2 regions of the Streptomyces sp. NPDC059564 genome follow, and region 2 is predicted to be linked to the other one. Evidence: riboswitches for the same ligand, from Rfam matches in the RefSeq annotation. Region 2 holds a riboswitch; the other holds the start of a gene.
The links. A riboswitch is a leader RNA that binds a small molecule or an ion and turns the genes downstream of it on or off. The one in region 2 is predicted to bind glycine.

Region 1: it holds a riboswitch for glycine, as region 2 does, so the genes downstream of both, gcvP (aminomethyl-transferring glycine dehydrogenase) here and gcvT (glycine cleavage system aminomethyltransferase GcvT) in region 2, are expected to answer to the same signal.

What each region holds. Positions count from the first base shown of each region.
Region 1 is NZ_JBHWBP010000121.1:2,155-19,716, forward strand. Features, by position in the region: gene ACFV0Q_RS21005 (FHA domain-containing protein) at 15-959, shown strand; gene ACFV0Q_RS21010 (MerR family transcriptional regulator) at 1,004-1,768, shown strand; gene ACFV0Q_RS21015 (bifunctional nuclease family protein) at 1,832-2,305, shown strand; gene ACFV0Q_RS21020 (MerR family transcriptional regulator) at 2,519-3,166, shown strand; gene ACFV0Q_RS21025 (DNA polymerase IV) at 3,223-4,662, shown strand; gene ACFV0Q_RS21030 (PRC-barrel domain-containing protein) at 4,659-5,048, opposite strand; glycine riboswitch at 5,136-5,234, shown strand; gene gcvP (aminomethyl-transferring glycine dehydrogenase) at 5,432-8,317, shown strand; gene ACFV0Q_RS21040 (DUF5999 family protein) at 8,414-8,602, opposite strand; gene ACFV0Q_RS21045 (hypothetical protein) at 8,896-9,516, opposite strand; gene ACFV0Q_RS21050 (glutamate-cysteine ligase family protein) at 10,009-11,544, shown strand; gene ACFV0Q_RS21055 (CPBP family intramembrane glutamic endopeptidase) at 11,632-12,432, shown strand; gene ACFV0Q_RS21060 (PhzF family phenazine biosynthesis protein) at 12,441-13,262, opposite strand; gene ACFV0Q_RS21065 (hypothetical protein) at 13,336-14,091, opposite strand; gene ACFV0Q_RS21070 (PadR family transcriptional regulator) at 14,344-14,958, shown strand; gene ACFV0Q_RS21075 (SRPBCC family protein) at 15,040-15,468, opposite strand; gene ACFV0Q_RS21080 (DMT family transporter) at 15,640-16,596, shown strand; gene ACFV0Q_RS21085 (DMT family transporter) at 16,798-17,562, shown strand, end outside.
Region 2 is NZ_JBHWBP010000290.1:834-9,303, reverse strand. Features, by position in the region: gene ACFV0Q_RS32135 (ABC transporter substrate-binding protein) at 1-1,369, opposite strand, end outside; gene ACFV0Q_RS32130 (ABC transporter permease) at 1,411-2,403, opposite strand; gene ACFV0Q_RS32125 (enhanced serine sensitivity protein SseB C-terminal domain-containing protein) at 3,061-3,801, opposite strand; gene ACFV0Q_RS32120 (enhanced serine sensitivity protein SseB) at 3,858-4,592, opposite strand; gene ACFV0Q_RS32115 (AAA family ATPase) at 4,636-5,334, opposite strand; glycine riboswitch at 5,504-5,607, shown strand; gene gcvT (glycine cleavage system aminomethyltransferase GcvT) at 5,793-6,908, shown strand; gene gcvH (glycine cleavage system protein GcvH) at 7,021-7,404, shown strand; gene glyA (serine hydroxymethyltransferase) at 7,422-8,470, shown strand, end outside.

The sequences.
Region 1 (17,562 bases), on a different contig from region 2:
GTGCGTGGTGGAAACTGTCTGGTGGTTACGGACGTTGTGAGAATGTCCGGGTCGGCAGGTGTGTGCATGCAGAGTTCGTCCTGCCCCACGGGCGGGTCTGTTTCGGTCAAGGGGAATCGCCCGTGAAGTTGTTTGAGAAGTTGTTCGGCAAGAAGAACCGCGAGGAAAGCGGTCCGGCACGGCACCGTGCGGGGCACGGCGACGTGGAAGGGCAGGGCGACCGGCCGCTCTTCCGCGACGAGGTGGCCGGCCCGGGTGACATTTCGGGCGCGCAGGGCGCGTCGGCTGTTGACCCTGCCGGTTCCGGAGGCATAGGTTTCGGTGAACCATCAACCTCAAGTGCGGGTGCAGGGTTTGCGCCCGACCCGTATGCCACCAACGCCTCCGCGGGGCAGCCGCGGCGCGAGGAGCCGTCCATGTCGGCCGAGCAGATTTGCAGCAGGTGTGGGCACCGCAGTGATGCGGCGAGCCGCTTCTGCTCCAACTGCGGGGCGCCGCTGCGGGCGGGTCTGACGCCGGAGCGTGCCTCGGAGACCACGTCCACCATCTCGATCTCGGGCCTGGAGGCCTACGAGGCCGAGGTGTCCGGACAAGCGCACGTGTCGTCCTCGCTGTCCCCCGAGGCCCAGGCCGCGGTGGAAGCGCTGCCGTCCGGTTCCGCCCTGCTGATCGTGCGGCGCGGACCCAACTCCGGCAGCCGCTTCCTGCTGGACGGCGAGCTGACCACGGCAGGCCGGCACCCGCAGAGCGACATCTTCCTGGACGACGTCACCGTCTCCCGGCTCCATGTCGAGTTCCGCAGGGGCCAGGAAGGCGGCTTCACCGTCTCCGACGTGGGCAGCCTCAACGGCACGTACGTGAACCGTGAGCCGATCGACTCCGTCGCCCTGCACAACGGCGACGAGGTGCAGATCGGCAAGTACCGGCTGGTCTTCTACGCGAGCCTGCGGGGCGTCTGATCCCTCCCCCGGATTCCGTCCGGGGGACTCCGAGGGAAGGTCCCATGCTGCGTACCCCGACCGGCGGTGTCCCGAAGAACGGCACCGCCGGCAGCGCCGGGCGGCTGGTGAGCATCGGCACGGTGCTGACCACGCTGCGCGACGAGTTCCCCGAAGTCACCATTTCGAAGATCCGTTTCCTGGAGGCGGAGGGGCTCGTCGAGCCCGTGCGCACACCTTCGGGATACCGCAAGTTCAGCACCGGCGACGTGGAGCGGCTCGGCCGCATCCTGCGCCTCCAGCGTGACCACTACCTGCCGCTCAAGGTCATCCGCGAGCAGCTCGACGCCCTCGACCGCGGCGAGCAGATCCGCATCCCCGGGCCCACGGCGCACGGGGAGTCGGTGGATCCGGCCGGTCCCGCCGCCCTGTACGGGGAGGTGGGTCGGGAGCGGCCCACCGTGGCCCGGGTGGACCGCGCCGAGCTGATCGCCGCCGCCGAGGTGGACGAGGTGCAGCTCGTCGAATGGGAGTCGTACGGGCTCATCTCCGAGGTGCCGGGCGGTGGGTTCGACGCCGAAACCGTCACCGTGGCCCGCCTGATCGCGGATCTCGGCCGGTTCGGGCTGGAGCCGCGCCACCTGCGTGCCATGAAGGCCGCCGCGGACCGGGAGGCCGGTCTGGTGGAACAGGTCGTATCCCCGTTGCGCCGCCACCGCAACCCGCAGACCCGGGCGCACGCCGAGGCGACGATGAAAGAGCTCGCGGGACTCTCCGTACGGCTCCACGAGGCCCTCGTACAGACGGCTCTCGGCGTCCGTCTGCACTGACCGGACCGGCCCGAGAAGGGCCCCGACTACCCAAACCGGCCGGGCAGGTCCTAGGGTTGCTGTGTGAACGAGCTCGACGTTGTGGGTGTCCGGGTGGAAATGCCCTCCAACCAACCGATCGTGCTCCTGCGTGAAGTGGGAGGCGACCGGTACCTCCCCATCTGGATCGGTCCTGGGGAGGCGACCGCCATTGCCTTCGCGCAGCAGGGGATGGCCCCTGCCCGGCCGCTGACGCACGACCTGTTCAAGGACGTGCTGGAAGCGGTCGGTGAGGAGCTCACCGAGGTCCGGATCACGGATCTGCGGGAGGGCGTCTTCTACGCGGAGCTGGTCTTCGCCAGCGGGGTCGAGGTGAGCGCGAGGCCATCCGATGCCATAGCGCTGGCCCTGCGCACGGGGACGCCGATCTACGGCAGTGACGGCGTGCTGGACGACGCCGGAATCGCCATTCCCGACGAGCAGGAGGACGAGGTGGAGAAGTTCCGCGAGTTCCTCGACCAGATCTCACCCGAGGACTTCGGCACCGGCCCGCAGTGAGGGCCGGGACGCGAGGAGCCGCGGCAGCGGCGAAACGCGGGCCGCGTCACCCACCGGGTTCTTTCAGCCCATTCGAGTAGCCTTTCCCCGCAATGGGGTACGGGAAACCACTCTCAGGGTGATTATCACTCGGCGTGCCGAGTGTGGCGATCGTTGACGCACCCCTGGTCACTGCCTACCTTCAAGGTGGCAGGTCAAGGACGGAGGGTCGGCGTGAGGATCACGGGCGACGGTACGACCGGGGGCACCCCCGCACGGAGTGATGGTGGGCCGTACCCGCTGCACGGCGGCGCGGCGGGTTCCGCGGGTTCCCCGCACCGTCAGCCGGCGTCGACGCCGGTCGGACCGGTGAGCGACGACCCGGCACCCGAGCAGGTCGGCTACCGGGGACCGACGGCGTGCGCCGCCGCCGGGATCACGTACCGGCAGCTCGACTACTGGGCGCGGACCGGGCTGGTGGAGCCCAGCGTGCGGCCCGCGTACGGGTCGGGCACGCAGCGGCTCTACAGCTTCCGGGACGTGGTGGTCCTCAAGATCGTCAAGCGCTTCCTGGACACCGGGGTGGCGCTGCAGAACATCCGCACCGCCGTCCAGCACCTGCGTGACCGGGGCTTTTCCGACCTCGGACGGATGACGCTGATGAGCGACGGCGCGACCGTGTACGAGTGCACCTCTCCGGACCAGGTGGTGAGCCTGATGGAGGGCGGTCAGGGCGTCTTCGGCATCGCCGTGGGCGTGGTCTGGCGCGACGTGGAGAACGCGCTGTCGCAGCTGCACGGGGAGCGGGTGGACACGGGGGAGACCCTGGTGGGCCACAACCCCGCCGACGAGCTGGCCGCGCGCCGGAACCGGGCCGTCTGACCGGCGCGGACGCCACCGTCACCGCGTTGTCAGTGGCGTAGGGCAGCATCGGTGCGGTGAGAGCCGCCCCGACCATCCTGCACCTGGACATGGACGCCTTCTACGCCTCGGTCGAGCAGGCGTCGAAGCCGAGCCTGCGGGGCAAGGCCGTCATCGTCGGGGGGCTCGGACCGCGCGGGGTGGTGGCCACCGCCTCCTACGAGGCCCGGCGCTTCGGGGTGCATTCGGCGATGCCGACCGCCCAGGCCCGCCGGCTCTGCCCGAACGGCGCCTACCTGATCCCCCGCTTCAGCCTCTACCGGGAGGTCAGCGACCTCGTCATGGGCCTGCTGCGCGAGCTGTCGCCGCTGGTGGAGCCGCTCAGTCTGGACGAGGCCTTCGTGGACCTGGAGGCGGGCGGCACGGCCTTCGACGCGGCCGGCGCCCGGGCCGCGGGGGAGCGGCTGCGGGCCGACATCACGGCCGCCACCGGGCTCAGCGGGTCGGTGGGGCTGGCCGGCTCCAAGATGCTCGCGAAGATCGCCTCGGAGGAGGCCAAGCCGGACGGGCTGCTGCTGATCGAACCCGGGTCGGAACGGGAACTGCTCGCGCCGATGCCGGTGCGGACCCTGCCCGGGGTGGGACCGGCCACCGGGGAGCACCTGCGGCGGGCCGGGATCACCACCGTCGGGGAGCTGGCCGAGGCGGGCGAGGACGAGCTGGTCCGCATGGTGGGCCGGGCGCACGGGCTCGGCCTCTACCGGATGGCGCTCGGGCTGGACGACCGGCCCGTGGTCGCCGAGCGGGACGCGAAATCGGTGTCCGTGGAGGACACCTTCGACGTGGACCTGCACGACCGGGTCCGGATCCGGTACGAGGTGCAGCGGCTCGCCGACCGGTGCGTCGGGCGGCTGCGGGCCTCCGGGCACTCGGGGAGGACCATCGTCCTGAAGGTGCGGCGGTACGACTTCTCCACCCTGACCCGGTCCGAGACCCTGCGCGGCCCGACCGACGACCCCTCCGTGGTGCGGGAGGCCGCGGCGCGGCTGCTGGAGGGCGTGGACACCACCGGCGGAGTGCGGCTCCTGGGGGTCGGCGTGACCGGGCTCGCGGACTACACTCAGGAGGACCTGTTCGCCCAGGCGCTCGGCGCCGGGGCGGAGGGGGACGGTGCGGAGGGGGATGCGGGTGGAGGGGCCATCGCGCCGGACGGGGTGGAAGAGGCTGGTGAGGCTCACGGGGCCGGTGCGGCCGCCGGGGCCGTGGAGGCCCTCGTGGCGCCGGGGGAGCCGGACGCCGCTCCCGTACGGCACTGGGCGGCGGGGAGCGACGTACGGCACGCGGTGTACGGGCCCGGGTGGGTGCAGGGCAGCGGGGTCGGGCGGGTCACCGTCCGCTTCGAGCGGCCCGGATCGCCGCCCGGGCGGGTGCGCACCTTCCGGGTGGACGACCCCGAACTGGAGGCCTCCGATCCGCTGCCCCTCGTAGGGGCGGCGGAGGGACCGCAGGAGGGCTAGGCCTGCTTCTCCGGCGGCGGGCGGTGGAAGTCGGAGGGCAGCGTGACGTCCAGGCCGTAGTGGTGGTAGAGCTGCAGCTCCTGTTCGGGGGAGAGGTGGCGGCCGACTCCGAAATCGGGGGCGTCCTTGATCAGGGAGCGCTCGAAGGGCACCCGCAGGGTCTCGTCCACCACCTCGCTGGGCTCCAGGGGGACGAAGGCGTCCCGCCCGAAGAGGCCGGTCCGGACGGCTGCCCATTCCGGCACGCCCGTGGCGTCGTCGAGGTAGACCTCGTCCACGGTGCCGATCTTGGCGCCGTTGCGGTCGAACGCCTTGCGGCCGATCAGGCTGCGCGGATCGATATCGGTCTGCACGGTCCCTCCGTACGGTCGCAGTGATGAACTCATCCGTAATGACTACAAAAGTGCATATTCGAAGAGAGGGCCACTCGAGGGAGGGTCGAGATCCTCGCTGGTAGGCTGGGTGATGGCTGTTGACCCTGTGCGGGAGAGTCCTCCGAATGAGTTCGACGGAGGCGCCGAAGGAGCAAATCCTCCCCGGAATCTCTCAGGCATACGTACCGCACGTGGTGAGGCCACTCTGGAAAGCAGGGGCGGGTACCGGGCACGCAGTACCGGTCCCTCTCCTCACCGACGGTGAAAGCCGGATCTCAGGGGCGACCCCCGTGAGGCCCGGTGAAGCTCTCAGGTTGAGATGACAGAGGGGGAGGCCGTCCGGGTGCCCGCGCCGTGGTGCCCCTCGCAGGTCATACGACCAGGAGGCCTCCGTCATGACCGCCAACCGCATTCCGCTCTCCCAGCTGGAGCGAGGCATCCCCTTCGAGCAGCGCCACATCGGCCCGGACGCCGAGGCGCAGGCCAAGATGCTCGCCCAGGTGGGCTACGGCTCCCTCGACGAGCTCACCGCCGCCGCGGTACCGGATGTGATCAAGACCGCCGAGGCGCTGAACCTGCCCGAGGCGCGCACCGAGGCCGAGGTGCTGGCCGAGCTGCGCTCGCTGGCGGACCGCAACCAGGTGCTGTCGTCGATGATCGGCCTCGGCTACTACGGCACCTTCACGCCGCCGGTGATCCTGCGCAACGTCATGGAGAACCCCGCCTGGTACACGGCGTACACCCCGTACCAGCCGGAGATCTCGCAGGGCCGCCTCGAGGCGCTGCTGAACTTCCAGACCGTCGTCGCGGACCTGACCGGCCTGCCGACCTCCGGTGCCTCCCTGCTCGACGAGGGCACCGCCGCCGCCGAGGCCATGTCCCTGGCCCGCCGCGTGGGCAAGGTCAAGGGCGGCGTGTTCCTGATCGACGCCGACGCGCTGCCGCAGACCATCGCCGTGATCGAGACCCGCGCCGAGCCCGTCGGGGTCGAGGTCGTCGTCGCCGACCTGTCGGACGGCATCCCGGCCGAGATCGCCGAGCGCGGCGTCTTCGGCGTGCTGCTCCAGTACCCGGGCGCCTCCGGCGCGGTGCGCGCGATCAAGCCGGTCATCGAGCAGGCCCACGAGCTCGGTGCCATCGTCACCGTCTCCGCCGACCTGCTCGCGCTGACCCTGCTGACCTCCCCGGGCGAGCTGGGCGCCGACATCGCGGTGGGCACCACCCAGCGCTTCGGCGTCCCGATGGGCTTCGGCGGACCGCACGCCGGTTACATGGCCGTCCAGCAGCAGCACGCCCGCTCGCTGCCCGGCCGTCTCGTCGGCGTCTCCGTGGACGCGGACGGCAACAAGGCGTACCGCCTGGCCCTGCAGACCCGCGAGCAGCACATCCGCCGCGAGAAGGCCACGAGCAACATCTGTACCGCGCAGGTGCTGCTCGCCGTCATGGCCGGCATGTACGCCGTCTACCACGGCCCGGACGGGCTGCGCACGATCGCCCGCCGCACCCACCGCTACGCCTCCCTCCTCGCCGCGGGCCTGACGGCCGGCGGGGTCGAGCTGGTGCACGGCTCCTTCTTCGACACGGTCACCGCCCGGGTGCCCGGCAAGGCCGCCGAGGTCGTCGCCGCGGCCCGCGAGGGCGGGGTCAACCTCTTCCAGGTCGACGCCGACCACGTCTCCGTCGCCTGTGACGAGACCACCCTGCGCGCCGACCTCGACGCCGTCTGGGCCGCCTTCGGCGTCACCGCGGACATCGAGGCCCTGGACGGGGTCACCGCCGACACGCTGCCCGAGGGCCTGCTGCGCTCGGACGCGTACCTGGGCCACCCGGTCTTCCACCAGCACCGTTCCGAGACCGCGATGCTGCGCTACCTGCGCAAGCTCTCGGACAAGGACTACGCGCTGGACCGCGGCATGATCCCGCTGGGCTCCTGCACCATGAAGCTCAACGCGACCACCGAGATGGAGCCGGTGACCTGGCCCGAGTTCGGCCAGCTGCACCCGTTCGCCCCGGTGGAGCAGGCGGAGGGCTACCTCACGCTCATCACCGAGCTGGAGGAACGTCTCTGCGAGGTCACCGGATACGACAAGGTCTCGATCCAGCCGAACGCCGGCTCCCAGGGTGAGCTCGCCGGCCTGCTGGCCGTGCGCGCCTACCACCGGGCGAACGGCGACGAGCAGCGCACCATCTGCCTCATCCCGTCGTCCGCGCACGGCACCAACGCGGCGAGCGCCGTGATGGCCGGCATGAAGGTGGTCGTCGTCAAGACCGCCGACGACGGCGAGGTGGACGCGGCCGACCTGCGCGCCAAGATCGAGCAGTACCGCGAGCAGCTCGCCGTGCTGATGATCACGTACCCGTCCACGCACGGTGTGTTCGAGGAGCACGTCGCCGACATCTGCGCCCAGGTGCACGAGGCCGGCGGCCAGGTCTACGTCGACGGCGCCAACCTGAACGCCCTGGTGGGCCTGGCCAAGCCGGGTCACTTCGGCGGCGACGTCTCGCACCTGAACCTGCACAAGACCTTCTGCATCCCGCACGGCGGCGGCGGTCCGGGCGTCGGTCCGGTCGGTGTCCGGGCGCACCTGGCCCCGTTCCTGCCGAACCACCCGCTCCAGCCCACCGCCGGCCCGGAGACGGGCGTCGGTCCGATCTCGGCCGCTCCGTGGGGCTCGGCGGGCATCCTGCCGATCTCCTGGTCGTACGTCCGCCTGATGGGTGGCGAGGGCCTCAAGCGCGCCACCCAGGTGGCGGTGCTGGGCGCCAACTACATCGCCAAGCGCCTGGAGCCGCACTACCCGGTGCTCTACACCGGTCCGGGCAACCTGGTCGCCCACGAGTGCATCATCGACCTGCGTCCGCTGTCGAAGGCCACGGGCGTGAGCGTCGACGACATCGCCAAGCGTCTGATCGACTACGGCTTCCACGCGCCGACCATGTCCTTCCCGGTGGCCGGCACGCTGATGATCGAGCCGACGGAGTCCGAGGACCTCGTCGAGATCGACCGCTTCTGCGACGCCATGATCGCCATCCGCGCCGAGATCGAGCGGGTCGCGGGCGGCGAGTGGCCGGTGGACGACAACCCGCTGGCCAACTCCCCGCACACGGCGGCGGCGCTGGGCGGCGAGTGGAACCACCCGTACAGCCGGGACGAGGCCGTCTTCCCGAGCGGCGTCACGGCCGCGGAGAAGTACTGGCCGCCGGTGCGCCGGATCGACGGTGCCTTCGGCGACCGGAACCTGGTCTGCTCCTGCCCGCCGCTGGACGAGTACGACAACTGAGTCCCGTGACGCGGTGAAGGGGCCGGTCCGGAGCGCGAGCTCCGTGACCGGCCCCTTCTCTTTCGTCTTTCGCGTCCGTGCTCCGTACGTGGTCGCCTAGGCCGCCGCGAGCGGGCGGTGCGGGGCGATGATCTGCCCGTCGGGCAGCAGTTCACCGGTGTCCTCGAACAGCAGGACGCCGTTGCACAGCAGGCTCCAGCCCTGTTCCGGGTGGTTGGCCACCGGGCGGGCAGCCTCCCGGTCTGCGGACTCTGATGACGGGCAGGCAGGCTGGTGCTGGCACATGGATGCGTTCTTTCGCTGCGGTGTGGTCTGTTCGCTACGGCTCGATGCGTGATTCATGGCCGTCCCCCTGGGTCGTCCCCGCACCTGCGGGGAGGATGTCCTCAGTCTTCCCCCACGACGGCTGCTTCGCAGGTATTTCCCGGCAGCTGTCCTCATGGAATGAAGACGCATCACCCGTGCGGGCGGTTCAGGCCAACTCCCCTGTCATTTCGGATGGTTCGGGAGTGGCCCGAGCGGACTAGGCCGTATGGGTCACACGGACCAAGCCGAACAGGCCACCGGCGGACCGCCGGTCAGGCCGCTGGCGCGGCCAGCGAGGGCGGTACGGGTGGGGCCGGCGGAGTCAGCCGGTGGGTCAGTACGGGCAGCAGCTCCGAGACGGGGTGCGGCCGGTACGCGGCGATCCCCGGCGGGGCCGGTGCCAGCGGAACCAGCAGGTCGGAGGCGGCGGGCAGGCCGGCGGAGGCGTCGGCGCCGACCGCCCCGTGCAGCCACAGGGTCAGCATGTACAGCTCCGGTACGGACAGCAGACGCGGCTGGTAGCCCTTGCCGAGCGACTCGGCCTGGCGCAGGGCGCGTTCGGTGGCGGCGACGTAGGGCCCCTCGAAGAAGTGGGAGAAGGCCCAGCCGTCCGGGGTCAGCCGGGTGTCGGCCGCGGCGACGAAGCGGTCGCCGCTGCGGATCAGGAACCGCCAGCCGGTCAGCCGGGTGCGGGGCGGGCGGCCGCCGGCGGCGAGACCGGACACGTTGAGCCGGTCGAGCACGTGCACCGGAAGCGGGAGTTCGGCGGTCAGCGGCCCCTGGATCGCGCGCAGGGACGGGGTGTGCGCCTCGTGGACGGCGGTGGGAGAACCGAGTGCCGCGAGGACGCTGCGCAGGGCGGGCGCGGGAGCCGGGGGAACATGCAGCGGCATGGTGGGTCGCCTCTCACTTGGGAGACCTGTGGTGCGGGGGAAGGTGCGGACGGCGCTGTCGCATTCTGGGGCCAGAGGGGGGCTGAGGGGCAATGGCCGCGCGCCAACTCTCTGCCTCGTTTGCGGAGTTTATACGACATGTGTTCACGCAGTGTTTCGGCTACCTGTCCCGGCTATTGCCGACAAGGTGCTTACCGGTCCCGCTGACATGGTATTCATGCCGGTTGCACGCGAACGGGCCGCGCTGACCTCGGAGGTTACCCGACGGGGGCTCGGCTGGAAAGCGCCGGTAATCGGGAATCGGCACAGTCGACGCGGAATTTGCATACGACGTGTTGCCAGGTGAATGTGCCGAAGCGCCCATCTGGCCATACCGGCGCGCGCTCCCCGCCAGACCGCCCCGCGCGGAGTTATCGATCACGCGGATGGGCATCATCGACCTTACGCGCGCTCGGGTGCTCCGGGCGGGGGCACTCGAGGAGGGACGATTCGATGGGGGAGAAGGTCGTGGCAGGCGGATTCGACCTGTCCGATCGGCATCGGTATCGGAGGAAGCTTCACGAGTGCCTGGAGGGACTGGAGCGGCTTCTGGCCGAGAAGAGGTTCGATCGGCCCAAGAACATGATGGGGCTGGAGATCGAGTTGAATCTCGCGGGTGCCGACGGTTTGCCGCGCATGGTGAATGCACAGGTACTGGAGCGGATAGCGAGCCCCGATTTCCAGACGGAACTCGGAATGTTCAATCTGGAGGTGAACGTACTCCCGCACCGGCTCGGCGGCCGGGTATTCGACCAGCTCGCCGAAGAACTGAGCGCGGGGCTGCACTATGCCCACCGGCAGGCCGCCGAGATCGACGCGGGGGTGGTGATGATCGGAATCCTGCCGACGATCTCCCGCGCCGACCTGGCGCTGGCCAACCTGTCCGCCGTGGACCGGTACTCGCTGCTCAACGAGCAGATCCTGATGATGCGCGGCGAGGACTTCACACTCGACATCGACGGGGTCGAGCGGCTGACCTGGAGCACCGGGTCGATCGTGCCGGAGGCCGCCTGTACCTCCGTACAGCTGCACCTGCAGGTCACTCCCGGCCGGTTCGCGGACGTGTGGAACGCGGCGCAGGCGGTGACCGCCGTACAGATAGCGGTGGGCGCCAACTCGCCGTTCCTGTTCGGACGGGAGCTGTGGCGCGAGTCGCGTCCGCCGCTGTTCACCCAGGCCACCGACACCCGGCCGCCCGAGCTCCAGGCGCAGGGGGTGAGGCCGCGCACCTGGTTCGGGGAGCGATGGGTGGACTCGGCGTACGAACTGTTCGCCGAGAACGTCCGTTTCTTCCCCTCCCTGCTGCCGATCTGCGACGCGGAGGAGCCGCTGCGGGTGCTCGCCGAGGGCGGGGTGCCGAGCCTCCAGGAGCTGGTGCTGCACAACGGCACCGTCTACCGGTGGAACCGGCCCGTGTACGGGGTCGCCGACGGGGTGCCGCACCTGCGGGTGGAGAACCGGGTGCTGCCGGCCGGGCCGACGGTGGCCGACGTCGTCGCCAACGCCGCGTTCTACTACGGGCTCGTACGGACCCTCGCGGACGAGCCGCGCCCGGTGTGGACCCGGCTGCCGTTCGCGGAGGCGGAGGCCAACTTCGACGCGGCCTGCCGGTACGGGATCGACGCGCGGATCCGCTGGCCGCGCCGGGGCCGGGCCGGCGGGCTGGTGAGCGTGCCCGCGGTGCGGCTGGTGCTGGACGAGCTGCTGCCCATGGCCGCGGCCGGGCTGGACGCCTGGGGCATCGAGCCCGCCGACCGCGACCACTACCTCGGGATCATCGAGGAGCGCTGCCGGCGCCGGGTGAACGGCGCCACGTGGCAGGTGGACACCTACCACCGGGCGCTCGCCGGCGGGCTGGAACGGGACGCCGCCCTGGCGGCCACCACCCGGCGCTACAGCCAGCTGATGCACCGGGGCGACCCCGTGCACACCTGGCCGGTCGGGCCGGCGGAGGAGGAGGTGGACGCCACCGCGGCGGCCCGGCGCTGAGCCGCCGATCCGGTCCGGCCACCGAGGAGGCAGTATGGGGTGGTCGCAACAGGATGCCGCCGTGGGTCGGCAGGACGGGAGTCGGTCGTGCGGGCGGAGCCGGAGCCGGTGGTCGTGGAGCCGCTCGAGGACGGGCGGCGGGGTCTGCTGAGGACCGAGACGCTGCTCGTGCTCGCGCTGTCGCTGGGCGCGAGCGGCGTCTCGGCGCTGATCAGCTTCATCGGCTCGCTGACGAAACCCGGCGGCCTCAAGGACCAGGCCGCCACGCTCAACGGCTCGTACGCGCCCGGACGGCCCTGGCTGGACCTGGCCTGGCAGCTGTTCGGGATCGCCTCCGCGCTGGTGCCCGTCCTGCTGGTCGCGCACCTGCTGACCCGGGAGGGCGCGCCCGGGCTGCGCGTCCTGGGCTTCGACCGGACCCGTCCGGGGTGGGACCTGGCCCGGGGCGCGCTGGTCGCCGCCGGGATCGGGAGCGCGGGACTGGCCTTCTACCTGGGGGCCCGGGCCTCCGGCTTCAACCTGACGGTGGTGCCGGAGGCGCTGCCCGACGTGTGGTGGAAGTTCCCGGTGCTGATCCTCTCCGCGGTGCAGAACGCCGTGGTGGAGGAGGTCATCGTGCTGGCCTACCTGCTGCGCCGGCTCGGCCAGCTGGGCTGGTCGCCGACGGCCGCGCTGCTGGCCAGCTCCGTGCTGCGCGGCTCGTACCACCTGTACCAGGGCATCGGCGGGCTCATCGGCAACATGGTGATGGGCGCCGTCTTCGTGCTGGCCTACCGCCGCTGGGGCCGGGTCGGGCCGCTGGTCGTCGCGCACGCGCTGCTCGACATCGTGGCCTTCGGCGGGTACGCGCTGCTCGCGGGGAAGGTGGGCTGGCTGCCCACCCCGTAGCCCCTGCCTCAGGGGGTGGTGAGCAGCTCGCCGTCGATCACGGTGACCGCGCGGCCGGTCAGCTGGGTGCGTTCGCCCGCGAGCGTGACCCGGACCAGGCCCTGGCGGGCGCCGCCCTGCAGGCCGGTCATCCGGGTGCGGCCCAGGCGGGCTCCCCAGAACGGGGCGAGGGCGGTGTGGGCGCTGCCGGTCACCGGGTCCTCGTCGATGCCGTGGAGCGGGAAGAAGCCGCGGGAGACGAAGTCGTAGCCGCGGGAGGGGTCCTCGGCGGGCGCGGTGACGATCACCCCGCGGCGGGACCGCTCGCGCAGGGCGGCGAGATCGGGCGCGAGTTCCCGTACGGTCCGCTCGTCGGCCAGCTCCACCAGGAGGTCGCCGATGTGGGCGGCGGTGTCGTGGACCGACAGGACCGCGGGGCCGCCCAGGGCCTCGGCCACCTCGGGGGCCGGCTCGACGGGCGTCAGGGACGAGGTCGGGAAGTCCAGGGTGATCGCGCCGTCCTCGCCGATCTCGGCCGTGAGGATCCCGCAGCGCGCGCCGAAGCGGACCGGGCCCTCGGCGAGACCGTGCTCGTGCAGTACGTGGGCGGTCGCCAGGGTGGCGTGCCCGCACATGTCGACCTCGCCGGCCGGGGTGAACCAGCGCAGCGCCCAGTCGGCGTCGCCGCCGGGCGGCAGGGGCAGCGCGAACGCGGTCTCGGAGAGGTTGACCTCGGCCGCGACCTGCTGGAGCCAGGCGTCCGGGGGGAAGGCCCCGTCGAGGAGGAGGACTCCGGCGGGGTTGCCGTGGAAGGGGCGGTCGGTGAAGGCGTCGACGATTCGGATGCGCATGGATCCGACGGTAGGGGGCCCGGCCGGACGCGGACCAAGGCCAATCCGGGATGACTGGCCTTGGTCCGAACGGTCAGGTGCGGGAGAGGGCCGTGGTGCCGGACAGGAGGGGGACGAGGTTGAAGTTCCCGTCGCCGCGGCCGCAGGCCGGGGCCGCGGCGGCGGTGTTGGAGACCTTGGTCCCGGTCGTGAAACGGCCGTCGCGGCGCGTCGGCACCACCGTGGTGAAGTGGTCGGCGAGGCTGCCGGCGTAGTACTGGCACTGCTGGAGGTTCACGTAGCGCCCGGCGCCGAGGTCCAGGGCGATGACGTCGGACAGCAGGGGGACGAGGGAGTAGAGGCCGCGGCCGGGGCCGCACTCGACCGTGGTGTCGGGGGTGTTGGAGACGTTGGTCCCGGTGCCCCAGTCGCCGCCCCCGCGCGAGACCACCACGGTGAGGTGGTCGTGCTGGAGCTCGGAGTAGTACACGCACTGGTGCAGGTTGAGGTACCGCCCGGAGCTCAGGTCCAGTGACTGGAAGGACGCCCAGGGGCGGATCGCGGTGAAGTTCCCGTCGCCCGCGCCACAGGACAGGTCCCGGTCCGGTGCGGCGGCGGTGTTCGTTCCGGCCGCGAACCGGTTGTCGCCGCTCCGCGGCACCACCGTGGTGAGGTAGTCGACTCCCGGAGTGGGTGCGTACACGCACTGGTGCAGGTTGAGGATGTCGCCGGCCAGCGGCCGGAGGTGGTCGGCGTGGGCGTCGGCGCCGGCCGGTCCCGGTACGAGCAGCAGCGCGGCGGCGCTGAGGGTGGCGGCGAGCCATGTTCCGACGCGTCCCTTGTGGTGCACGAAAGTCCCTTTCTCTTCGGTGCCCCGTACCGCGCCCCGTGTCGCGAGGAGCGGGGCCAGCACAGCACGTGCGTACGCCCCTCGTCAGGAGGTTCCCGCCCGGATCCACCCGAAAGTGTCCATTACGCTCGCCAGTCTGAGATAGGTTCCGATATATCGTTGACGCATCGCGATGGGTCAGCGATAGTGAAGGAGTCGAACACGACAACCGCAAGACAAGCGATGACGAACGATGACGAAAGGAGCGCAGTGATGCGTTCACGTGGACAGCACGAGCACGGACATGAGCACGGACGGGGTCACGGCCACTGCGGGCCGGACCGTCGGGAGGAGTTCCAGGGGCGGCGTGCCGCCTTCGGGCCGTTCGGGCCGCCCTTCGGCGGCGGGCCCTTCGGCGGGCGCGGCGGACGGGGTGGCCCCCGGGGCCGGGCGCGGCGCGGTGACGTGCGCGCCTCCATCCTGGCGCTGCTCGCCGACCGGCCGATGCACGGCTACGAGATGATCCAGGAGATCGGCGAGCGCAGCGGCGGGGCCTGGAAGCCCAGCCCGGGCTCGGTGTACCCGACCCTGCAGCTGCTCGAGGACGAGGGGCTCATCACCAGTGCGAGCGAGGGCGGCAAGAAGCTGTTCACGCTCACCGACGCGGGCCGCACCGAGGCCGAGTCGGGTCCGGACGCCCCCTGGGCGGATGCCGGGCGCGGCTTCGACTTCGAGGCGATGCACGAGGTGCGGACCGCCGGCGTCGGCCTGATGGAAGCCTTCGGGCAGGTCTTCAAGACCGGCTCGCCCGAGCAGCGGGAGAAGGCCCTCGCGGTCATCAACGACGCCCGCAAGAAGCTGTACCTGATCCTGGCCGACGAGCACTGAGTCCGGCCGCCGGACCTCCCGGCACGCACACGGCGCGCCCCGCGAGCTCTCTCGCGGGGCGCGCCGTTCGTGTGGCGGGGGTCAGGCGACCAGGCCGGCCAGTTTGCGGAGCGACTCGTTCAGCGCGGCGGTCGCGGAGTCCTTGAGCTTGCCCGCCATCAGGGACACGGCGGCGCCCGTGAACTCGCCGTCGATGCGGACCGTGGTGGCCCCGCCGTCGGGGATCAGGGTGTAGCGGGTCAGTACGGCCACGCCCATCGGGCCCTTGCCGGTGATCGCGAAGACGCGCTGGTCCTCCAGTTCCGAGACGGTCCACAGGACCTCGGCCGGGAAGCCCATCATCTTCATGTTCTCGGCGAAGGTGGACCCGACCGCGAGGGTCTCGGGACCGCCCTTCGGGAAGTTGGTGTGGGTCATGCTCCACTGGCCGTACGCGTCCCAGTCGGTCAGCTGGGCCCAGAGCTTCGCGGCGGGCGCCTCGATGCGTGATTCCGCGGTGACTTCAGCCATGCGTCCACCCCTTCTCGTCGGGTTCGTGCGGCGGAACGTAGTCCTGGCGGGCGGAACATTCAATACTGACGACCTGTCAGATCCGGGGGTCTTCGGGCGGCCCGGCGCCGGGCCCGTCTCAACAGGCGTCACCGGTGTGACGCTCCTGACCCGCCCTGCCATGATGGCCCGATGCAAGCGTCAGGAAAGAACGCCGGACTGGGCCTCGCCCTGGTCTCGGCGTGTGCGTTCGGTGGTTCGGGTGTGGCGGCGAAGCCGCTGATCGAGGCGGGTCTGGACCCGCTGCACGTGGTGTGGCTGAGGGTGGCCGGGGCGGCGCTGGTGCTGTCCCCGCTGGCCTGGCGGCACCGTGATCTGGTGCGGCGCAGGCCCCTGCTGCTCGCCGGTTTCGGGCTGGTCGCCGTGGCGGGCGTCCAGGCCTTCTACTTCGCCTCCCTGTCCCGGATCCCGGTCGGCGTGGCCCTGCTGCTGGAGTACCTGGGCCCGGCGCTGCTGCTCGGCTGGATCCGCTTCGTGCAGCGCAAGCCGGTGACCCGGGCGGCCGCGGCCGGCGCCGCGGTGGCCGTCGTGGGGCTGGCCTGCGTGGTCGAGATCTGGTCCGGGCTGAGCCTGGACCCGCTCGGGGTGCTGCTGGGCCTCGCCGCCGCCTGCTGCCAGGCCTTCTACTTCGTCTTCGCCGACCAGGGCACCGACGGCGACGACGTGCCCGACCCGATGGGCGTGATCGCGTACGGGATGCTCGTCGGGGCCGTGGTCATGACCGTGATCGCGCGGCCCTGGCGGATGGACTGGGGCGTGCTGGGCGGCGATGCGGCGCTGGGCGAGCAGAGCGTGCCCGCCCTGGTCCTGCTGGGCTGGGTGGTGCTGGTCGCCACCGTGTTCGCGTACCTGACCGGGGTGGTCTCGGTGCGCAGGCTCTCCCCGCAGGTGGCGGGTGTGGTGGCCTGCCTGGAGGCGGTCATCGCCACCGTGCTGGCGTGGGTGCTGCTGGGCGAGCACCTCTCGACCCCGCAGATCGTGGGCGGGGCGCTGGTGCTGGGCGGTGCTTTCATCGCGCAGTCCTCGCGGGCCGCCGCGCCGGGGGCCGCCGATCCGGTCGTACTGCCGCGGGAGACCACCAGCGCGTAGGGCCGGGGCGGGCTGGTCCGGGGCGGGGGCAGCCCGTAGGGTGCTGGGCATGCCGTCGACCGTGCTTCCGCCTCCCGCCGCCTAGCGCGGGCGGCCACCACTCGAACGAGGATCCCGCCCGGGGAGTTCCCGGGCCGGTTCGCGCTGCCCGCGAAGCGATGACCTGCTTCCTTCATCCTTCACGCATGCGCGGAGACACACGTGTCGAACCATTCGCCCGCAGCCGGGCGCAGTCTGCTGTACCTCGTCGTCGCCGGAGCCGCCTGGGGCACCGCCGGGGCGGCCGCCTCCCTCCTCTTCCTGGCCAGTGACCTCGGCCCGCTCGCCCTGTCGTTCTGGCGGTGCGCGGGCGGGCTGGTGGTGCTGCTGGGGGTGCTCGCCGTACGCCGCCCCGCGCGGCGGGGGCGGTCCGCGCAGGCCTCGCCCGCCTCGCCTCTCTCGCTGATCGGGACGGGGCTGATGTTCACCCTGTTCCAGGCCGCCTACTTCGCCGCCGTGCGCGACACCGGCCTCGCCGTCGGCACCGTCGTGACCCTCGGGGCGGGGCCCGTGCTGATCGCGCTGGGCGGCCGGTACTGGATGGGCGAGCGGCTGGGCCGGGGCGGGGTGGCCGCCGTCGTCGGCGCGCTCGGCGGGCTGGCCGTGCTGGTGCTCGGCTCCGGGGGCGGCGAGGTGCGCCCGCTCGGGGTCGGCTGGGCGCTGCTGTCGGCCGCCGGGTACGCGGGGATGACCCTGCGGGCGCGGTGGCTGGGGCGGCGCGGGGCGGGCGGGGACCCGCTCGTCACCACCGCCTGGTCGGTGGCGGTGGGCACGGTGTGCCTGCTGCCGCTCGCGCTGCTGGAGGGGCTGCTGCCGCACACGGCCGACTGGGGCCGGGTGCTCTGGCTGCTGGTCTACGTCGCCACGGTGCCGACGGCCCTGGCGTACGCGCTCTACTTCACGGGCGCCGCTGCGGTGCGGGCCGCG
Region 2 (8,470 bases):
AGAGCTTGCCGTCGTACTGGTCGATCGTCGCCTTGACGCCGATCTTGGCGAGCGCGGCCTGCAGGGACTCGGCGCTCTTGACCTCGGGGGCGCGGTTGTTGCGCACCGCGATGGTGGTCTCGAACCCGTCGGGCTTGCCACAGGCCTTGAGCGCGGCCTTGGCCTTGTCCGTCTGCGGCTTGCCGCTCGTCAGGTTGAACGGGTCGTACTTCTTGTCCGAGCCGGGGATGCCGGGCGGCAGCATGTTCGCGCCGAGGTCACCGCTGGTCGGGCCGCCGCGGGCGTTCTGCAGCGACTTCGGGTCGGCCGCGTAGATGACGGCCTTGCGGCACTCGATGTTGTCGAACGGGGCGACCGTCTGCGGGAAGGCGAAGTAGCGGATGTAGCCCGTGTAGGGGTTGTCCGCGTTCTTCTTGAGGTTCGTGTCCTTGAGGATCTTGTTCTTCGCGGCCTGCTGGACACCCGTGCCGTCGACGGCGAGGTCGATGTCGCCGGAGAGCAGGCGCTGGTCCATGTCGTCCGGGTTGGTGGTGACCGTGAAGGAGACCTTGTCCGGCAGACCCTTGCGGATCGTGTCGGTGGCCGGGTCCCAGTTCTCGTTGCGGACGAAGACCGCACCCTTGCCGGAGGCGAAGGACTCCACCTTGTAAGGACCGGTGGCGACCGGCTTGTTGGTGTAGGAGGCACCCGCGTCCTTGCCCACCGGGACCGGCGAGGAGGACGGCATGGCCAGCAGGTACTTGAAGTCGGAGTTGGCGCTCGCCAGGTTGAAGACCACGGTGTGGTCGTCCGGCGTCTCGACGGACTTCAGGCCCATCTTGTTCGGGTCGGTGTCCTTGTAGGGACCCGGGTACTTCTGGCCCTGGTCGAGCAGGTCGATCAGGTACGTCGGACCGCCGGACAGCACGTCCTGCGCGAAGACGCGCTCGATGCCGTACTTGAAGTCCTTGGCGGTGATCGGCGTGCCGTCCTCGAACTTCACCCCGTCCTTGATCTTGACGGTGTACGTCTTGCCGTCGTTGCTCAGCACCGGCTCGCCCGCGGCGAGGTCCGGAACCAGCTTGGTGCCGGCGGCACCGGGCTTGCTGTCGTACGCGTACAGCTGCCGGATGTAGAGGCGCTGCAGGTTCCACACGAAGCCGTAGTAGGCGCGCGCCGGGTCGAGGAAGTCGACGTCCTGCGGGGACCAGAGCTTGAGCTCGCCGCCCTTGGCGTCGGACGCGTTGACCACGGCGGCGGTGGCGCCGCTGTAGCCCTTGTCGCCCTTGTCGTCGCCATCGGCCTTCTTGTCGTTGCCACCGCACGCGGCGGTCAGCGACAGGGCGGCGATCACGGCGGTGATCGCGAGTGCCTGCTTTCTGCGGATCACGGTTGTCCAACCTCCATAGGTGGGTGAATCGAAGAAGCGGTTCAGCTGCCCTTGGGGTCGAGTGCGTCGCGCAGCCCGTCCCCGAAGAGGTTGAACGCCAGGACGGTGATGAAGATCGTGATACCCGGGACCACCATGTACATGGGGTCGTCCTGGTAGATGGGGACGGCGTCGGAGAGCATCTTTCCCCACGAGGCGGTGGGCGGCTTGACGCCGGCGCCCAGGAAGCTGAGGGCCGCTTCCGTCAGGATGTTGGTCGGAATGATCAGCGTCGAGTAGACGAGGATCGGCGCGATCAGGTTGGGCAGCAGCTCCTTGATCAGGATGTAGCCGCGGCCCGCGCCGAGGCTGCGTGCGGCCTCGACGTACTCGCGTTCACGCAGGGAGATCGTCTGTCCTCGGACGATGCGGCCGATGTACGGCCAGCCGAAGAAGCCGATGACGACGATCAGCACGCCCATCCTGACTCCCGAACCCTCGAACCCCCAGAGGGAGTTGGGGACGACGGAGACCAGGGCGATGGTGAACAGCAGCTGCGGGAAGGCCAGCAGCAGGTCCATCACGCGGCTGATGACGGCGTCCACCCAGCCGCCGAGGAAGCCGGCCAGCGCGCCGAGGAGGCTGCCGAGGACGACCGAGACGAAGGCCGCCAGGAAGGCGACGACCAGCGAGATGCGGGCGCCGTAGAGGATGCGGCTGAACACGTCGCGCCCGTTGGTCGGTTCGACGCCCAGCAGGAAGTCGGAACTTACGCCGCCGAAGGAGCCGATCGGCGTGCCCAGGTCCGGGTCGATCATGTCCTCGTGGAACTCGTTGGGCGGGTGGCCCAGCAGGCTCACGATCTGCGGCGCGAAGACCGCCACCAGGATCAGGAGGATCACGACCACGCCGCCCGTCAGCGCGACCTTGTCGCGCTTGAGCCGCATCCAGGCGATGCGGCCGGGCGAGCGGCCTTCGATGGCCTTGGCAGGGACGTCGGCTACGGACACGGGTGCGGATGTCTCCGCGCTCGCGTCGTGCAGTGGTGCCGTCATCGTGGTGGGGACCCCTCTCGGCCGACGGGTGGCCGGCCCATGCCCGCCGCTGTGGCGGCGTTGGTGCGGAGTGGCGCTCGGAGTGCTCGGGACACGTGGAACGCGTGCGAAGTGCGGTGGGAACTGCGGTGTGATGCGAACTGCCGTGCGAACTGTCGTGCGAAGTGCCGTACGGGGTGCGGAGCGGAATGCGGTGCAGCCTGAGTGCGGGAAGTGCAGGAAGTGCAGGAAGTGCCGTGTGAAACATCAAGCGAAGTCCACGTGCCGAACCGCGTCCTGAGAGGACTGACCGGCTCTTGGGTGGGGAGTCTTCATCGGGCGCTCGACCAGCCGCCAGACCCGCAGGTGAATGGATGCGCAAACGTGATCTGACACCCGGGTTCCCGTTATCCGGACTCCGCTCACGGCTCAGCGGAGCAAGACCGTCCGTTCGGTACGCAAACGGACATGGCGCCCAACTCATCGGAGGAGTGCGCCAATTGGACGCCCATCACGGGTGATATCCGGACAAGCGGAAGGCCGCCGGGAACCGTGGTTCCCGACGGCCGGAGGTCTCTCGCCGATGCCCGTCCCAGGCCCCGGGCGGGGCCGCGCGACTCCCTGTAGGCGGGTCGGCACTCGGCCTGACCTGGCCCGGGGAGGAGGTGCCGCGGGTGTCTAGTAGGCCGCGGCCTGGCCCTCGCGGTCGTAGAACGGGCGGGTCTGCGCCCGCAGCCACATCGCGACCGGATCGTGCTCGTCGGCCAGCGCGACCGTGCACACCGGCACCCCTTCGGGCACCGCCCCGACCGACTGCCGCATCATCTCCCGTACGGATTCCAGCGCGGGCGCGGAGGCGTCGTACAGGTCGAGCCCCACCGCGAGGTACGCCGACCCGAGCGCGGGCTGCACCCAGGCGCGGCGCAGCGAGCGCACGGCGGGCGTGCGGTGCGCGTGCTGGGTGAGCAGCCCGTAGAACTGCGGGAGCTCCAGGGCCGGCTCGGACAGCCGCAGCGGCCCCGCGGGCATGCGGTCCAGGCCGGTGGCGACGCGGCGCAGGTCGGCCCAGGGCACGCCGAGGCCGCCGCCCCGCTCGTGCGGGTTGACCCACAGGCCCCAGCGGTCCGGGTAGAGGGCGCGGGCGATGTCCCGGCCGGTGACCACCTCGTAGCCCCGGTTCCAGCCGCTGGCGGCCAGCTCCTGCGGCGAGGTCACGCAGGGCGCGTACCCGAGGCCCTCGACCTCCATGCCGCCGTACTGCGCGTCCGGCGAGCCGGACTGCCCCTGCCACAGCAGCATCCACAGCCGGCCCTCGGCGAGGGCGTGCAGGAATGACTCGTATCCCTCATAGCGCCCGGGAGTCACCTGGCGCAGCATGTGCTCGACCTGCCCGGCCGCGGCCGTGCCTGACGCACTCACCCGGTACCCCTCTTCGTCCGCCCGTCGTCCACCCGTACCAACCAGCTTAAGCGGCGCTAGGGAAGGTAGAAGGGGCGTACGCGCTCACGAATCCAGTCCGTGACCGGGTCCTCGGCCGCGTCCAGGAGGATCAGCTGCACGGGCCAGGGCGCCGGTACGCGGGCCAGGGCCCGGCCGAGGGCGGCCAGCGGGGCGTCCCGGGCCGTGGGATCCCATCCCGCCAGCCGGACACCGATGTAGAGCTGCGGGGGTCCGGCCTCGACGCTGGCGAGGCAGCGGTGGGCGGCGGCGACCACGCCGGTGGCGCGGAACTCCTCGGAGGCGGCGGCGAGGAAGTCGACGGGGTCCTCCTGCCAGTCGGGCTCGAAGAGCCGGACGCGGGCGCCGGTGGCGGGGCCGTCGAGGGGGGTCCGTCCGGCGCGGCAGAGCTCCGCGACGGCGGCCGGGGGCAGCGGGACGCCGACGGCCCCTTCGGGGTTCACGGCGATGCCGAGCTGCGGGGGCAGGCCGCGGGCGAACTCGACGGCGGGGGCGACCGCGAAGTCCATGGCGGGGCCGGCGCCGAAGCGGAACTGGGCCTCCGAGCTGTAGACGGGGACGTACGCCTCCGCGTCGATCAGCATCGTGGGGAGGTCGAGGGCGGCGTGGTCGGGGCCGCCGCCGTGCGGGAGCGGCACCCAGACCTGGCTGCGGGCGAGCACCTCGAGGATCCGCGGGCCGGCGTCGGCCTGGCCGAGGGCCGCCCCGAGGACCTGTTCCAACTCGTTCGCCGGCCAGCCGCTGCCCTGCATGTTCCCCTGCCTCCGTAAGGCTCCGCCCGATGTCGCCCCGAGGCTACCGCCCCGTCCCCGCCTCCCCGCCCGCGAGGAACGCGATGCGGGTCACGGCGGCGGCCGAGCGGCGGTCCAGGAGGGTCGCGGAGGCGCAGCCGGCGGGGAGGCGGCCGGCTTCGGCGTCGCGCAGGAGCCGGCCCACCGCGCCCCGGTGGCGGGCGAAGGCGTACGCCGAGACGCGGCGCCCCCGGGCCGCCTGCCCGGACAGGGCCTCCTCGGCGGTGGTGTCGAGCAGCAGGAGGTGCAGCGAGCCGCCCCGGCGCCGGGCGGCGGCGGCCAGCAGCCCCCGTACCCACACCTGGGTGCCGCAGTCGTGGACCACCACGGACGCCCCGGAGCGCAGCCGCCGCCAGAGCCCCCAGTAGTGCGCGGCCCGCACCAGCGGCCGGTACACCGCGTACGGCAGCGCGCCCGGCATCCGGCGCTCCCAGCGCTCGCGGGCGTCCTGGGAGTCGATGCCGCCGCCCTCCGCGGCGCGCTTGATCAAGGTGCTCTTGCCGCCGCCGGGCAGGCCCGACACCACCACGATGTCCCCGGCCGGGAACCCGAGGCGGTGGGGCCCGCGCACCGCGCCGCCGCGCAGGTCGCACACCGGCCGCCCCGCCGGCCGCGACCGCGCGCTCCGCTGGGCCGGGAGCCCGTCGACCGTGCCCGTCGTCGTTCCCGTCGTCGTCAGCGCTCCGAATCTCCGCACGGTGATCGTCTCCCCCCGAATCGGGCCGCCAGGACCCCTGCCCACTGAGTGTAAAGAGACGGTAATCCGGGGGTCCCGGTTCCGGTCCGTCCGTTCTTCAGGGCCCCACTGCCCGCTCTCCAGCGACCCGTGCAATGATGTGCGCCATCTGGACACCAACTGCATACCGGCCGCTTGAATCCGCGCGGGAGAGTCCCGGCACGCCGCGAGGCCGTGCCCGGGCGCCGAAGGAGCAAGTACCTCCCTTGAATCTCTCAGGCCCCGTACCGCGTGGATGAGGCAGATCTGAAAAGCGAGCCGCGACGCGTCCGTCCCCGACGGCCGCCGCGTGCTCCACCCAAGGTGCAAGCCCAGGGCGTCCCGTCCTTCGTACGGGGAACTCTCGGCGAACCTCTCAGGTTCCGATGACAGATGGGGAGGATCGTCCTCGTCATGTCATGCCCTGGGACCCGGGAGCCACACCCATGAGCACTGCCCCCCGCCTGACCGCGCTCGACGCGCTGCACCGCCTCCTCGGTGCGACCATGACCGACTTCGCGGGCTGGGACATGCCGCTGCGCTACGCCAGTGAGCGCGACGAGCACAACGCCGTGCGCACCAAGGCCGGCCTGTTCGACCTGTCCCACATGGGCGAGATCACCCTGACCGGCCCCGAGGCCGTCAAGGTGCTGGACTACGCGCTGGTCGGCAACATCTCCACCGTCGGCGTCGGCCGCGCCCGCTACACGCACATCTGTCAGGAGGACGGCGGGATCCTGGACGACCTGATCGTCTACCGCCTGGGCGAGACCGAGTTCATGGTCGTCGCCAACGCCTCCAACGCGCAGGTCGTGCTGGACGCGATCACCGAGCGGGCCGCCGGCTTCGACGCCGAGGTCCGCGACGACCGCGACGCCTACGCGCTGATCGCCGTGCAGGGCCCCGAGTCCCCCGGCATCCTGAAGTCGCTGACCGACGCCGACCTGGACGGCCTGAAGTACTACGCGGGCCTGCCGGGCACCGTCGCGGGCGTGCCCGCGCTGATCGCGCGCACCGGCTACACCGGCGAGGACGGCTTCGAGCTGTTCGTCTCCCCCGGGCACGCGGTGGAGCTGTGGCAGGCGCTGACCAAGGCGGGCGAGGGCGTCGGCCTGGTGCCGGCCGGCCTGTCCTGCCGGGACACGCTGCGCCTGGAGGCGGGCATGCCGCTGTACGGGCACGAGCTGACCACCGCCCTGACCCCGTTCGACGCGGGCCTGGGCCGGGTCGTGAAGTTCGAGAAGGAGGGGGACTTCGTCGGCCGCGCCGCGCTGGAGGCCGCCGCCGAGCGCGCCGCGACGAACCCGCCGCGCAAGCTGGTCGGTCTGATCGCCGAGGGCCGCCGCGTCCCGCGCGCCGGTTTCCCCGTCGTCGCCGACGGCCAGGTCATCGGCGAGGTCACCTCGGGCGCCCCGTCCCCGACGCTCGGCAAGCCGATCGCGATGGCGTACGTCGACGCGGCGCACGCCGCGCCCGGCACCTCCGGCGTCGGCGTGGACATTCGCGGTACGCATGAGGCGTACGAGGTCGTGGCGCTGCCGTTCTACAAGCGGCAGAAGTAGTCACCACCGCCGTACGGCCGGCCGTGCGGCGGTGTTCCGGCGCCCCGGCGCCCGTCTCAGTACCCGAGACCACTGTTCACATCCACTCCCCCGCATCCAGGAGAATCAGGTCATGAGCAACCCCCAGCAGCTGCGTTACACCAAGGAGCACGAGTGGCTGTCGGACGCCGTGGACGGCGTCGCGACGATCGGCATCACGGAGTTCGCGGCCAACGCGCTCGGTGACGTCGTCTACGCCCAGCTCCCCGCGGTCGGCGAGACCGTCACCGAGGGCGAGACCTGTGGCGAGCTGGAGTCGACCAAGTCGGTCAGCGACCTGTACTCCCCCGTCTCCGGCGAGGTCGTCGAGGCCAACCAGGACGTCGTGGACGACCCGTCGCTGGTGAACTCCGCCCCGTTCGAGGGTGGCTGGCTGTTCAAGGTGCGCATCTCGGACGAGCCGACGGACGTGCTCTCCGCCGAGGAGTACGCCGCGCTCACCCACTCCGACAACTGACACCCCAGGGGATCCTGATGTCCGTTCTGAACACCCCGCTCCACGAGCTCGACCCGGACGTGGCCGCCGCGGTCGACGCCGAACTCGTGCGCCAGCAGTCGACCCTGGAAATGATCGCGTCGGAGAACTTCGCTCCGGTCGCCGTCATGGAGGCCCAGGGCTCGGTCCTGACCAACAAGTACGCCGAGGGCTACCCCGGCCGCCGCTACTACGGCGGCTGCGAGCACGTCGACGTGGTCGAGCAGATCGCGATCGACCGCATCAAGGCGCTGTTCGGCGCCGAGGCCGCGAACGTCCAGCCGCACTCCGGTGCGCAGGCCAACGCCGCCGCGATGTTCGCGCTGCTGAAGCCGGGCGACACGATCATGGGCCTGAGCCTGGCCCACGGTGGTCACCTGACCCACGGCATGAAGATCAACTTCTCCGGCAAGCTCTACAACGTGGTCCCGTACCACGTCGACGAGTCGGGCCAGGTCGACATGGCCGAGGTCGAGCGCCTCGCCAAGGAGTCCAAGCCGCAGCTGATCGTCGCGGGCTGGTCCGCCTACCCGCGCCAGCTGGACTTCGCCGCCTTCCGCCGCATCGCGGACGAGGTCGGCGCGTACCTGATGGTCGACATGGCGCACTTCGCGGGCCTGGTGGCCGCGGGTCTGCACCCGAACCCGGTGCCGCACGCCCACGTCGTCACCACCACCACGCACAAGACCCTCGGCGGTCCGCGCGGCGGTGTCATCCTGTCGACGCAGGAGCTGGCCAAGAAGATCAACTCCGCGGTCTTCCCGGGCCAGCAGGGTGGTCCGCTGGAGCACGTGATCGCCGCCAAGGCCGTGTCCTTCAAGGTCGCCGCCTCGGAGGAGTTCAAGGAGCGCCAGGTCCGCACCCTGGAGGGCGCGAAGATCATCGCCGAGCGCCTGATCCAGCCGGACGTCACCGAGGCGGGCGTCTCCGTCCTCTCCGGCGGCACCGACGTGCACCTGGTCCTGGTGGACCTGCGCAACTCCGAGCTGGACGGCCAGCAGGCCGAGGACCGCCTCCACGAGATCGGCATCACGGTCAACCGGAACGC